3 regions of the Paenibacillus sp. FSL K6-2393 genome follow, and region 2 is predicted to be linked to each of the others. Evidence: riboswitches for the same ligand, from Rfam matches in the RefSeq annotation. Region 2 holds a riboswitch; each other region holds the start of a gene.

What was found. Region 2 has a riboswitch for thiamine pyrophosphate ahead of tenA (thiaminase II). Riboswitches for the same ligand answer to the same signal wherever they lie in the genome.
Region 1: linked by a shared signal. The riboswitch ahead of MHI14_RS26615 (ABC transporter ATP-binding protein) and the one ahead of tenA (thiaminase II) in region 2 are both predicted to bind thiamine pyrophosphate.
Region 3: linked by a shared signal. The riboswitch ahead of thiC (phosphomethylpyrimidine synthase ThiC) and the one ahead of tenA (thiaminase II) in region 2 are both predicted to bind thiamine pyrophosphate.

The regions. Positions count from the first base shown of each region.
Region 1 covers NZ_JBBOCU010000001.1:6,001,366-6,005,655, reverse strand. The annotation lists gene MHI14_RS26625 (ABC transporter substrate-binding protein) at 1-843, opposite strand, end outside; gene MHI14_RS26620 (ABC transporter permease) at 1,007-1,837, opposite strand; gene MHI14_RS26615 (ABC transporter ATP-binding protein) at 1,827-2,591, opposite strand; TPP riboswitch at 2,749-2,851, opposite strand; gene MHI14_RS26610 (radical SAM/SPASM domain-containing protein) at 3,033-3,908, shown strand; gene MHI14_RS26605 (pectate lyase) at 4,258-4,290, shown strand, end outside.
Region 2 covers NZ_JBBOCU010000001.1:3,379,900-3,384,189, reverse strand. The annotation lists gene MHI14_RS15045 (endo-1,4-beta-xylanase) at 1-1,466, shown strand, start outside; TPP riboswitch at 1,673-1,770, shown strand; gene tenA (thiaminase II) at 1,884-2,546, shown strand; gene MHI14_RS15035 (spore coat protein) at 2,767-3,063, opposite strand; gene MHI14_RS15030 (hypothetical protein) at 3,075-3,275, opposite strand; gene MHI14_RS15025 (zinc-dependent alcohol dehydrogenase) at 3,307-4,290, opposite strand, start outside.
Region 3 covers NZ_JBBOCU010000002.1:719,996-724,285, reverse strand. The annotation lists gene MHI14_RS30440 (hypothetical protein) at 1-58, shown strand, start outside; gene thiC (phosphomethylpyrimidine synthase ThiC) at 443-2,227, opposite strand; TPP riboswitch at 2,647-2,760, opposite strand; gene MHI14_RS30430 (IclR family transcriptional regulator) at 2,911-3,654, opposite strand; gene MHI14_RS30425 (alpha/beta hydrolase) at 4,014-4,290, shown strand, end outside.

The sequences.
Region 1 (4,290 bases), 2.6 Mb from region 2:
TTCTGGATGCTCCGTTACATATTTCTGTCCTTCCTGGATCGCTTTGACGAACCGGGTAAGTTGGTCTTTTTTTGCTTCAATGCCAGCTTCACTCGCGGTCAGAACCAATTCATAATAATCAGGCACACCATAATCGACGGGGTTAATGGATTTCATGGCATGTCCTTCTTTCTCCAGAATCAGTTGCTCATGGTTAATAAAACCACCCATAATTGCATCCGCCTGTCCGGAAGCCAGCGAAGGAATCAGATCGAACCCAACGTCGACCAAATTCATGTTGTCGGGGTTGCCGCCATCCTTGCTAATCATCGTACGAACCATCGCTTCATACAGCGGAATCGAAGAATAACCGACAGTTTTCCCTTCAAGACCTTTGGGTGAGCTCACGTTGCCATTTGCTTCGGTCAACAGATGCACAAGTGGGTGGCGAACAACAGCAGCAATGGAACGTACAGGAATGTTCTCACCACGAGCGAGCAAAATTTGGGGCTGGTAGCTTAGAGCCAAATCAATTTTTCCAGCAGCAACAAGTTTGAGTGAATCATTGGTATCCGCAGGCATCTGAATTTCGACATCGAGACCTTGATCTGCAAAGTATCCTTTTTCCTGAGCAACGTAGATGAAGGAGTGTACTGCATTCGGGTACCAGTCGAGCATGATGGACAGTTTATCTTTGGCGTCTGATGTTGGCTCGGTTGCAGACATGTCTGTCTGTTGTGCATTGGTTGCAGAGTCTGTTGTTGGCGTGTTTTTGCTAGTATTCGTGGTGCTGCATCCGCTAACGATCAGCAAAAGGCTAATGAGCATGATGGGAAGCAGGGAGTATATACCTTTGTTATTCATAAATGAAGTTCCTCATTTCATCGTTTTGGTTTGTAGAAAATGGACAGCAGCATGTTAACGGACAATGTGACAATGAACTGATTGAAGATGCTGCTGAAATTGTGCATAAGGTATGTTTTGAAGATTGTAACTCCTGTATTTACCTCTAATTTCTGTCTAAGTATTATCCAACTTTTCTTTTGCCTCCATGACGATGACGCCGTATGCTAAACCGTTTCTCCAGCCAGGCAATCAGTACAAACAAAACGATCCCAAGTAAGGATAACAGCACAATAGCAGCAAACATCGCATCCGTGTTCATGTTGCTGGACATGCGGCGGCTGAAGTATCCGAGACCTTTGCTGCCACCGAGCCATTCGCCAATCGTTGCCCCAACCACGCAGTACACCACAGACATCTTTAACCCCGAGAAAAAAGAGGGAAGTGCCAGCGGAACCTGGAGTTTGCAAAAAATATCCCACTTGCTGGCGCCCATGGTGAGCAGCAGTTCACGCTGCTCTGGATCGCCTTGGCGGAGTCCATCGTAGGTACTGACCACAATGGGGAAGAATGCGATTAAGAATACCACCGCGACTTTGCTCCACAACGTGTAACCAAACCACAGGATAAATACGGGGGACAGGGCAATCAGCGGTATGGTCTGACTGATCACGATGAAGGGATACAAGGCCTTTTCAATCGATCGGTTCATATGCATGCCTGTCGCTAGCGTAATTCCGGTCACTATGGATAATCCAAAACCTACGGCAACCTCCATAAAGGTTGCAGGCAGATGGATGGTCAACAGCAGATGACGATGCTCGACCAGTGAGCCTATGATGGCCGTGGGTGCTGGAATGATGAAGGAGGGCACCCATTCCATACGCACAATCACTTCCCAGATCGCCAGTGATAAGAACATGAGCATAATAAACAAACCATATTGGGAAAACGACCTCGAGAGCCACTTTGAACACCACGTCCAAACGCTAACCTCAGCTCTATCAATTTGCATGCAATTGTTCCTCCAGTTGTTGCCTCATCTGCACGAGAGCCAGTTCGTAGATCATGTCCGAATGCCTTGGGCGTGGTAAGGGAACCGTCATCTCCCGCAACTGCTGGCCTTGCCCCCCTGGAGTTAACAGAATGATACGGTCACTTAACAGCAGGGCTTCTTCGATGTCATGTGTAATGAACAGCACGGTTTGGCCAAAGCCCTCCCACAGCTCCAATAACCAGCGATGCATTTGTCGTTTGGTTAAGGCGTCGAGTGCACCGAAGGGTTCATCCAGCAACATGAGCTGCCCGCCTGTAAGCAAGGTACGCAGCAATGCCACCCGCTGCCGCATGCCGCCGGATAACTCATCTGGATAGGCCTGCTCATAACCGGACAAGCCGAACCTTGCCAATCCTGCGATGATATCGGCTCGTAGTTTGTCCTTGTCCTGTCGGCCTGGTGCCAGCTCGGCAGGCAGCATGCAGTTCTCCATGACGGTACGCCAGGATAACAGCAGGTCTTTCTGCGGCATATAGGCGACTCGTCCGAGCCGTTGTCCTTGCGGTACATCAGCAATATCGATGGTGCCGACGGTAGGCTCATGCAAGCCTGCGAGCAGCTTGAAAAGCGTGCTTTTACCTGATCCGCTGGAGCCAATGAGCGAGACAAATTCTCCTTGTTGGACCTGAAGCGACACATTGGCGAGCACGGGTGAATCCTTTTTTTCAGGAAAAGCGAAGCTAACGTTCTCAATGGTTACATGGTTTCTCATCTGATCCTCACCCCCTTGATGTCAGACTGCTGGAATAACAACGGCATCCTGTACTCTGCAAAAGAACAAAAAAGACCCACCCATTTCCGGAGAAATGAGTGGGTCTGTAAGTTAAATCCGCAATTTATCTTCACATACATGAAAAAATTCCGCTTACTAAAAGGCCGCTCCACTTCCCTCCGCTGGTATGATCCAGATCAGGTTCAAAGGGTCCGAATAGTCATATTCGTCTCAGCCGCAAGGCTCCCCTAGTGCAAAAGTTCAAGATATGCAGTTGTGTGTTCAGCATATATCACTTGAACATGAACTGTAAAGAGGCAGCATGATAACTGAACAATTTACCTCGGCTCATGAACCCGATATAATAGGGATGGCCCGTATTGGCCGGATCACAAAATGCAGGTGGGATGTTCTCCCTCCTAGGCAGAATGGGGACCCGAGTTGAAAACGTTCAAAAAAGTATATATTGAGATCACGAGTATCTGCAATCTGGCTTGCAGCTTCTGTCCGCAGACGCAGCGTGCCAAAGGATTCATTGACCCTGAAGTCTTCAACAATATACTGGAACAAGTTAAACCACACACCAATCATATTTATCTACATGTCAAAGGCGAACCCTTGTTGCATCCCAAAATAGATCTGTTGCTTGATTCCGCACATGAGAAGGGACTCAAGGTGAACATTACAACGAATGGTACACTGCTGCCCAAGACTCAGCATAAATTGCTTGGCAAACCGGCGCTGCGGCAGATGAATTTCTCCCTGCACAGCTTCGATGGGCATGAAGGTTCAACCGACCGTGACGGATATCTGCGTCATATTTTGTCCTTTGTACATGAGGCCGTTAAGCACAATGTCATCATCTCTTTCCGACTGTGGAATCTGACGCAGGATAACTTCACGAATGCTCAGATGAATCGAAATCGGGAGACCCTTGAAGTGCTGGAACGTGAGTTCAATCTGGACTTCCGCATTGAGGAAAAAGTGGTTCCAGGCAGCGGGGTCAAAATTGCCCCAAATGTATACCTGAATCAGGACCACGAGTTCCAGTGGCCAAGTCTGGATGCACCTGAAGATGATGGCAAAGGCTTCTGCCATGCATTGCGTGGTCAGGCAGCTGTGCTTGTGGATGGAACGGTGGTTCCATGCTGTCTCGATGGCGAGGGTGTAATTAACCTGGGTAACGTGCACGAGAAGTCATTCTCGGAGATTATTGAGGGTGAGCGAGCGAACAATCTGGTATATGGCTTCTCCAGGCGGGAAGCTGTGGAAGAGTTGTGTCGAAAGTGCGGTTATCGTCAGAGATTCGGAGCCTGATATCTTATATCAGCAAGCCAGAAGACATTCAAGATCACACATTTGGAGATAAATGTAGTGGTCTTTCTTTGTTATCGGGGATTAAAGTTAGGGATACAAACGTTACAAATGAGCATACCTGAGGTTGATATCAGCATATTGCTTGAGGGACCTGGTATGCAAAAAATGCCGATATGACAGGGATTGTGCGATGTCATGATATATCTGATCTAATGATTATTCTAGTTACCTTCCTTATTTGGTAGGATTAGGTTGTGATTTGGGCAGAGGTGCACCTCTGGCGAACTTCCAGTACAAGCCCAGACTTGTACACTACCAAAAAACGAGAGAATAAGGGAGGAATTAAGTTATGAAAAAAATATTGACGTTGTTGCTGTCCGCT
Region 2 (4,290 bases):
TCATCGATGGTGTGGGTTTGCAATCCCACTATAACCTGGAATCCCCGCCCATCGAGGAAATTGAAAAAACGATCAACATGTTCGTCGAACTTGGATTGGATATTCAGATCACGGAACTGGATGTGGATAGCGGAATTCCATATGGTGAAGAGATGTCGGATGAAGTTGCGGTAAAACAGGCGTATCGATATAAGGAACTGTTGGATTTGTACCAAAAACACAAAGATCACATTTCTTCAGTTACCTTATGGGGACTCCAAGATGAGAAGTCTTACAACAACCAGGCGATGCTGTTTGATTCAGCCCTGAAGGCCAAAAAAGCATACTGGGGACTCGTGGATGAATCCAGCTTGCCTGTGTTGACACAGAGAGCCGTCTCACTTTCGGGTAAACCGGATATCAAAAAACAGTCACAAGATCCGCTCTGGAACAAAGCGGTGTCTACTCCACTGAAGGGTGACTCTTCGGGATCAGCCAGTTTCAGAACCTTATGGGATCAAAGTAACCTGTATATCCTCGTGGATGTTCAGGATGCGAAGTCAGATGTGAATGACAGAGTAGAACTCTTTGTTGACCTCAATAATGGCAAGACCACCTCATATGAAGCAGATGACCGACACGTAATTATTAAGCGGTCGGGCAAAGCTGAGGGCGCGGAGCGGCGTTCATATCGTGTACGCGAGACAAAAGCTGGATATCAGGTTGAATTGTCCATTCCATGGGATGGTATCCAAGCCGGTTCAGAATATGAAGTTGGCTTGGATATCCGTGTGACTGATGGCGGTGCAAGTGGGACAGAGCCTCATAATCCACTATACTGGAATGATCGAACACAATCTCAGGAACAAGATACAAGCAAATACGGCGTGATTCAGCTTGCCCCTATGCCCAAATCTGCACAAGCTGTGCAAGGGATTGTTCAGATTGATGGGAAGAAAGACGCCCTATGGAATAAGGCTGTACCATTTGAAGTAAAAAGGTTGAATGAGACCGAAGGTGCAGAGGCAGTGGCTCGCGCAATGTGGTCAGGGGAGTATCTATATCTGCTGATTGACGTCACTGATCCAAACATCATCACAGATAGCATCAACCCATGGGATCAGGATTCGATTGAGATTTTCCTGGATGAGAATCACCAGCGCACACCGTATTTTCAATATGATGATGCCCAGTTCAGAATCAGTGCAGACAATGTAGGAACCTTTGCAGGGGGTGCCTCACCCGGACGCCTTGTAAGTGCTGTGAAGAAAACAAATAAAGGATATCTCGTAGAAGCCCGAATCCAGTTACATTCACTGACGCCCAAAGCAGGAAATGTTCTCGGTTTCGATCTTCAAATTAACGACAATCAGGGCGGAGGTAAACAGAACGTAGCTAAGTGGAATGATACGACCAATGAGAGCTGGAGAAACACTTCCCAGTACGGAATACTCACTTTTGTCGGAAAGAACAAACTCGGGCATTAAATCATTGGCAGTAGTTCAAAGAATAGAAACCATCATAACAGTAGCTAAAACTCAACCATTGTTGTGATGGTTTCCGTCGTTTAAATACGTCTCTCAAGCTGATGAGGTGGGATACAAACTGCCTTGACTATATTTAACAGCCCTTGATATACTAAATGGATGTTATTTTTTCTTTTATGCGGATAAGAAAGTAATCAACTACATACAACCGTTTGCAAGGGAGCCTTAACCGGCTGAGAGGGTGTTAAACCGACCTTACCTGATTTGGATAATGCCAACGTAGGGATGCAACGATGAAACACTGTACTTGGGTAGCTCATGCGACCCCCCTTGTTTTAGTGTATTTGTCTGCGAAACATCCTACGGATGTTTCGTTTTTTTGTTTTTAAATACGTACATTATGAATTGGAGGAACACATGTTGACTATTTCAGAGAGACTATATCAGGCAGCACAGCCTGTGTGGAAGGAATGTCTTGAGCATCCTTTTGTTAAAGGGATCGGAGATGGTTCTTTACAGGTTGAACAATTTCGTTATTATTTGCTGCAAGACTACTTGTACCTGTACGATTATGCCCGTGTATTTGCACTAGGTATTGTCAAGTCGCACGACCCCAAATTGATGCAGTTTTTTAGTAAAAACGTAGATAACATCCTGAATGGTGAAATGAAAATTCATCGTTCTTATATGGAGCGATTAGGAATTACAGAGGATCATGTTTTTCAGGTAAAACCTGCACTGAAGAATGCAGCGTATACTAACTATATGCTCTCTGTTTCCCATGCGGGCGGCATAGCAGAAGTACTTGTATCCATTCTGGCCTGCTCATGGAGCTATGCAGAGATTGGTCAAGTTCTTTCCCAAAAGCCAGGTGCAGCTGATCATCCCTTTTATGGAGAATGGATCACAGGATATGCTTCCTCTGAATACAACAGCAACAACCAATCCCTTGTCGCGTTAACGGATAAGCTATTAGAAGGCTGTAGCGAGGTAACGTACCAACGGATGGAAGATATTTTCGTGATGTGCAGTCGCTTTGAACTTGATTTTTGGGAGATGTCATGGAGGCTGGAGGCTTGAGCTCACTGGTAGTTAATTAAAGGTCGCGGTCGTGGAGTTGCAAAGGGTAATCAGTCTCAGAATGGAAAATAAGTAGATTTACGTAAAGGAAAGCTTGTATAAGCGTGTTTCGTGCCGATGCCAAAAAAAGGGCGGAGTGTATCCGCCTTTTTCATTGTTGAAATTCTTAACTCAGGAACATTTTGTACTCTGAAGTCTCTGGCTAAAATCAAAAAGGGTGTCAGGACGGAATGTTCATAGCAGTCTGAATGTTTTTCAGATCGAGCTGAATTTGCTCTGCAATATGGTAAGGGTGGTATAAGCCATGCTGCACCATGTAATTTGATATCTTTTCATGAGAGTCTATGGCTTCATCGAGCTGTTTCATCAAAATTTGTTTGATTTCGGGGGTGGCACATTCGGTTACAGCCATGGCGTAGTTTCTGACGCCGCTCTTGGCGTTCATCAAAAAATCCATTGCGATCACGTCATCGGTCAGCGTATTAAGACCAGTCATGTGTTCTAATATTGGGTTCATTTTTTTATCTCCTATACAGTCGCTTTAGACAGCACTCCACCGAGCTCCTGAAGCTGCTGTTGTGATAATGTCGCATCTTGTTGCAAAATTTGCTTGAGCTCCGGGTCGGTTACCAGAGCTTGCATGGTCTTGGATTTTGTCATGCAAACCGTCTTGAACGCAGCTATTTCATGCACCTCGAGCATCTCATGCAAAGCGTATGTGGAATCCATTCAGATTGTCCTCCCATGTATCAATTCATATTTAAGGCTTTAAGATGACTTTAATGCAATCGTCCGTTTTTGTATCGAACACTTCATAGCCCCGCTTGGCCTCGCTGAGCGGAATGACGTGCGTAACAATGTCCCCAGGGTCCACTTTGCCAGACGTAACCAACTCGTACATGTATGGCATGTAGTGAATGACCGGAGCTTGTCCGGAACGGATATTCACGTTTCGCTGCATGATGTCACCGAGCGGGAATCCGTTATAACGTCCGCCGTATACACCAGTGACTTGAATGGTGCCACCTTTGCGGACAGCCTGAGATGCAATGATAAATGCGCTCATGGTGCCGCCTTGCAGTTTCATACCGCTGGCTAGAAATTCAAGATCGCTCATCTTACCGTCCATTCCTACCGCATCAATCACGACATCGGCGCCGCCTTTGGTCATTTCCTTGAGAGTGTTCCCAATATTCTTATCCTGTTCGAAGTTTACGATTTCCACATTGTTTGTTCGCTTTGCATGCTTTAAGCGGTAATCGACATAGTCGACGGCTATGACCCGCTTAGCACCTTTCAGCCAGCAGAACTTCTGGGCCAGGAGTCCGACCGGACCGCAGCCGAGCACGATGACTGTATCACCATTCTTAACGCCGGCGTTATCTACGCTCCAGAATGCCGTCGTCATGGCATCGGCGATCAAGCTTAGCTTTTCGTCCGGTTGTTCGCAGTTTTCAGGGATCTTAAAGTGGGTAAAATTGGCAAACGGGACCCGTAAATATTCGGCTTGCCCGCCGGGATATCCGCCGGTCGTTCCGGAGTAGCCGAAATATGCGCCCATATCCCCGTGTTCGTTTGAATTGTCACATTGGCTTTCCAGCTGATTTTTGCAAAAAAAGCATTCTCCGCATGCGATGTTAAACGGAATGATCACACGGTCACCTTTTTTTACCTTGGTCACGCCAGGACCTACTTCTTCTACGATCCCCATCGGCTCATGCCCGATGACATAGTTCTCCTGAAG
Region 3 (4,290 bases), on a different contig from region 2:
TAGCCCGCTGGCATTGCTTGCGGCGTATTTGGAGAATAATTTGGGCGTGGCTCGATAGTAGTAGCGGGTTTGGAGTGAAGTAACAAGTACTATCTGAAACTATGCAACTATGAACTCACTTACTTAGTAGCACCAAAAATTAACGAGGTGAACTAATATGCGTTTACTCTATATTGTTTTACTGTTTATAGTAGGTTTTTCCTGCTCCGCATTTCTATACGGAGGAGCACCAAAACTCAGTGACGCTCTTTTATTCGTTATCGCAGGAATTCTGTATAAAATATGGACCACACATAGTCACAAAGCTAATTCTGATAAAGGCTGAGTACGGTTAAGAATACATACATGACATAACACTAAAAAAAGCCGTTCTTCTCTGCAATGACAGAGAGAAACGGCTTTATCTCTATTTCAGACTGCCCAGCTTGCGCTGTACCGGCGCTTAGGACCGTGTCCGATATTCCTCGGCCTTTTCCTGCATGCCCGCTGCTACAGCCTCATTCTCGGACAATCCTTTATCCGCGGCAAAGGCACGAATGTCCTGCGTGATGCGCATGCTACAGAACTTCGGTCCGCACATGGAGCAGAAATGAGCTTCTTTGGCTCCTTCTGCTGGCAGCGTCTCATCATGGTAGGACAGCGCACGTTCAGGGTCCAGTGACAGGTTAAACTGGTCACGCCAGCGGAACTCGAAGCGTGCCTTGGACAATGCATCATCCCGGCGTTGAGCACGTGGATGGCCTTTTGCCAGATCGGCGGCGTGGGCTGCAATCTTGTAGGCGATGACCCCTTCCCGCACATCATCCTTGTTGGGCAGGCCCAAATGTTCTTTTGGTGTAACATAACAGAGCATGGACGTGCCGAACCAGCCAATCATGGCCGCACCAATGGCGGATGTGATGTGGTCGTATCCCGGAGCAATGTCGGTCGTCAGCGGCCCCAGCGTATAGAACGGTGCCTCTTTACATATCTCCATCTGCAAGTCCACATTCTCTTTGATCTTATGCATCGGCACGTGACCCGGCCCTTCGATCATCACCTGCACATCATGCTTCCATGCGATCTGCGTCAGTTCCCCGAGCGTAGCCAGTTCCGCCATCTGAGCTTCGTCATTGGCATCGTAGATACTGCCTGGACGAAGTCCATCTCCCAACGAAAACGCCACATCATACCTTTTCATAATCTCGCAGATTTCTTCAAAATGGGTGTACAAAAAATTCTCCTGATGATGCGCAAGGCACCATGCTGCCATAATGGACCCACCGCGAGACACAATGCCTGTCATCCGCTTGGCGGTCATGGGGATATAACGCAGCAGTACACCTGCGTGGATCGTAAAGTAGTCCACTCCCTGCTCTGCCTGCTCAATGAGCGTATCACGGTACAACTCCCAGGTCAGCGCTTCCGCTTCGCCATTCACCTTCTCCAGCGCCTGATACAGCGGCACCGTACCAATCGGCACAGGTGAATTGCGGATAATCCACTCCCGGGTGGTATGAATGTTTTTGCCTGTGGACAGATCCATCACCGTATCCGATCCCCAACGTACCGCCCAGGTCATCTTCTCCACCTCTTCCTCGATGGAGGAAGATACGGCAGAGTTACCTATGTTGGCATTGATCTTCACGTGAAAATGACGACCGATCAACATCGGTTCACTCTCCGGGTGATTGATGTTGGATGGCAGAATCGCACGTCCACTCGCCAGCTCCTGCCTTACAAATTCCGGTTCTACGCCCTCACGAATGGCGGCAAACTCCATCTCTGCCGTAATGACTCCCTGCCTCGCATAATGCATCTGAGTCACACAGCGTCCTGTCTGTGCTCGCAGCGGTTTGCTACGCAATCCAGGGTACTCTTCGGCGCCGGCTCTCTTCCCTCCGGGCTTTAGTCCGTTATCCTCCGGTTTAACCGTACGGCCCTGATAAGCTTCGACATCACCACGCTCTGTGATCCAACGGGTACGCAAGGCTGGCAGACCTGCACGGATATCGGCATGAAATCCGGGATCGGTCATCGGCCCGCTCGTATCGTAGACACGTAGCGGTTCGTTATGCTCCACCCCTTGGGGAGTATTCGTGTCATGAAGGGCTATCTCACGCTCAGGTACAGCAATGTCCGGCCGTGAGCCCTGAATGTAGACTTTGCGGCTGCCCGGAAAGGGCTGAATCCGTCCGGCCACTCCTGTTTCTTTTTCCACCTGCTGACCGTTATGTTCCTGCTCCATCGCTTGTTGTCCCGTTTGATTTCCTGTACTCATGTTCGCTTGTCTCCTCCTCAGTGTTCATCGCTTGTTTGGTTGGTATCGTCATTAGCTTACTTACGTACCTGTCCCAAATCATGCGCAATGCAGAGAAGAAAGAGCGATCCTACGCCAGACCAGGGGAGACACTTTTCATGTACAGTTAACAACAGACGGGGGCTGCCACAGATCATGAATCTATGGTGACTTCTCTCTCATCATACAAGCCCACTTTCGCAGGTTATTGAAAAAAGAAGTCAATGGAGTACGCGCTATATCGCCCGTTCACTGTATATAAAAAGCCGGTCCCCGAAGGAACCGACTTTTATGTCCATCACCAATAATGCACCTTCAATCAGCTCCTTAACGGAGACTACAAGGGTCACATCATGAGGTGGTTGAGGTCATATCGCCGATTACTTCCCTACGCTGGTATGATCCAGATCAGGTGCAAAGGGTCCGGAATCTCATGCGATTCCGTCTCAGTCCGGACAATTCGGACTCCCCCAGTAACGTTAGTAAGTTGCGGCTTACATAAGCCGCCGTTCATATTCAATGAAGCTGGCCCCGTAGGGCCGTCCATTACAGAGTAGCGCAACCGGAACATAAAAACAACCTTTATATTCCAAATGATCAAACTCCATTGGAGAAAAAAACTTACATAAACATCAGGATAACATGAGCCCCATCTGCGTAGCAGCATCCTTCAATACAGGTGCGTATTCATGCAATGTCTCCTGCGAGAGTCGACTGACAGGCCCTGAGACCGAGAGCGCAGCTGCAATATTGCCTCTGCGATCCATAATCGGTACAGATACCGCGGCAGCTCCCGGCTCACGTTCCTCATAACTCGTCGCATATCCGTTATCCCGGATATCTCCCATTTGCGCCAAATACACCGCCGGATCAATAAACACCGGCCATTCCGGGCCGTTCATCAGTTCTTCACGATCCTCGTCCGTGGCAAACGCCATCAAAACTTTGCTGGAAGCGCCCACAGACAGCGGGAGTCTAACACCAACGGGGGCGACTCGGCGAATCGCCTGATCACTTTGCACAGCCTGAATCCGTATCCGTTCACTCCCATCACGCAGGTACAGACTCACGGTCTCCCCCAATCGATCTCTCAGTCGCTCCATCGCAGGCAACAGCAGAATAGCAGGATCGTCACTGCGGGACATATGAGCTGACAGCTCCCAGATTCGGATGCCAAGTCGGTACTTCTCTGTTGCTGCATCACGGATCACGAACCCTCGATCCTCCAGCGTAGCCATCAAACGGTGCACTGTACTTTTGTGCAAGCCGATCTGGCTGGCAATTTCGGTGAGTCCCAGATCACTGCGTGTGGTAAAACATAATAATATATCCAGCGCCCGTTCCACAGCCCGGACGGTTAACTTGCGATCTTCCATGGCATAATGCCCTCCTCATGTTTCATCACATGAAACTTGGTTACATAAATTATATGAGAAACGGTCTCATCTGTAAACCAAAAAGAGCCAAAATCGAAATAGGCCAACCTGTAAATTTTTCCTTTTTATAAGACTTAATCCCCTGTAATTTACACACTAAGGTAATGTTACCCATATATCTTAAGAACTATATAACAATTGCGTAACAAATGCCCTCAATCAATTGACTTTGACTATACTGGAACATACGATAAAGATATATTACATTAAGACATCGCTCTGAAGCAGGCTCTGAAATCGACGCAATTCTCTTTTCATGTCGTTGTTATCTTCAACTGAACTTCAAAGGAGGGGCATTCATGTATCCAACATCCCAGAGCGAAGCCCCGCTGCAAACAAAAGTGTCCGATCTGCCCTCTTCCCTATCACCGAGGCTGATTCGGTTCAAACATATTATCGTAGCGTTGCTGCTCTCCGTTGTATTTTTTCTACTGTTTTGTTTTATCGCACTGCATGGTTATATCGCATGGGTATTATCCAATCCAACGGTAGCGCCTGTCTTCTCCAATCCGATGCAAGCCAAGAACATGAAGTATGAAGACATCACGTTCCCGGCAGCAGATGGCAGCCGCACGA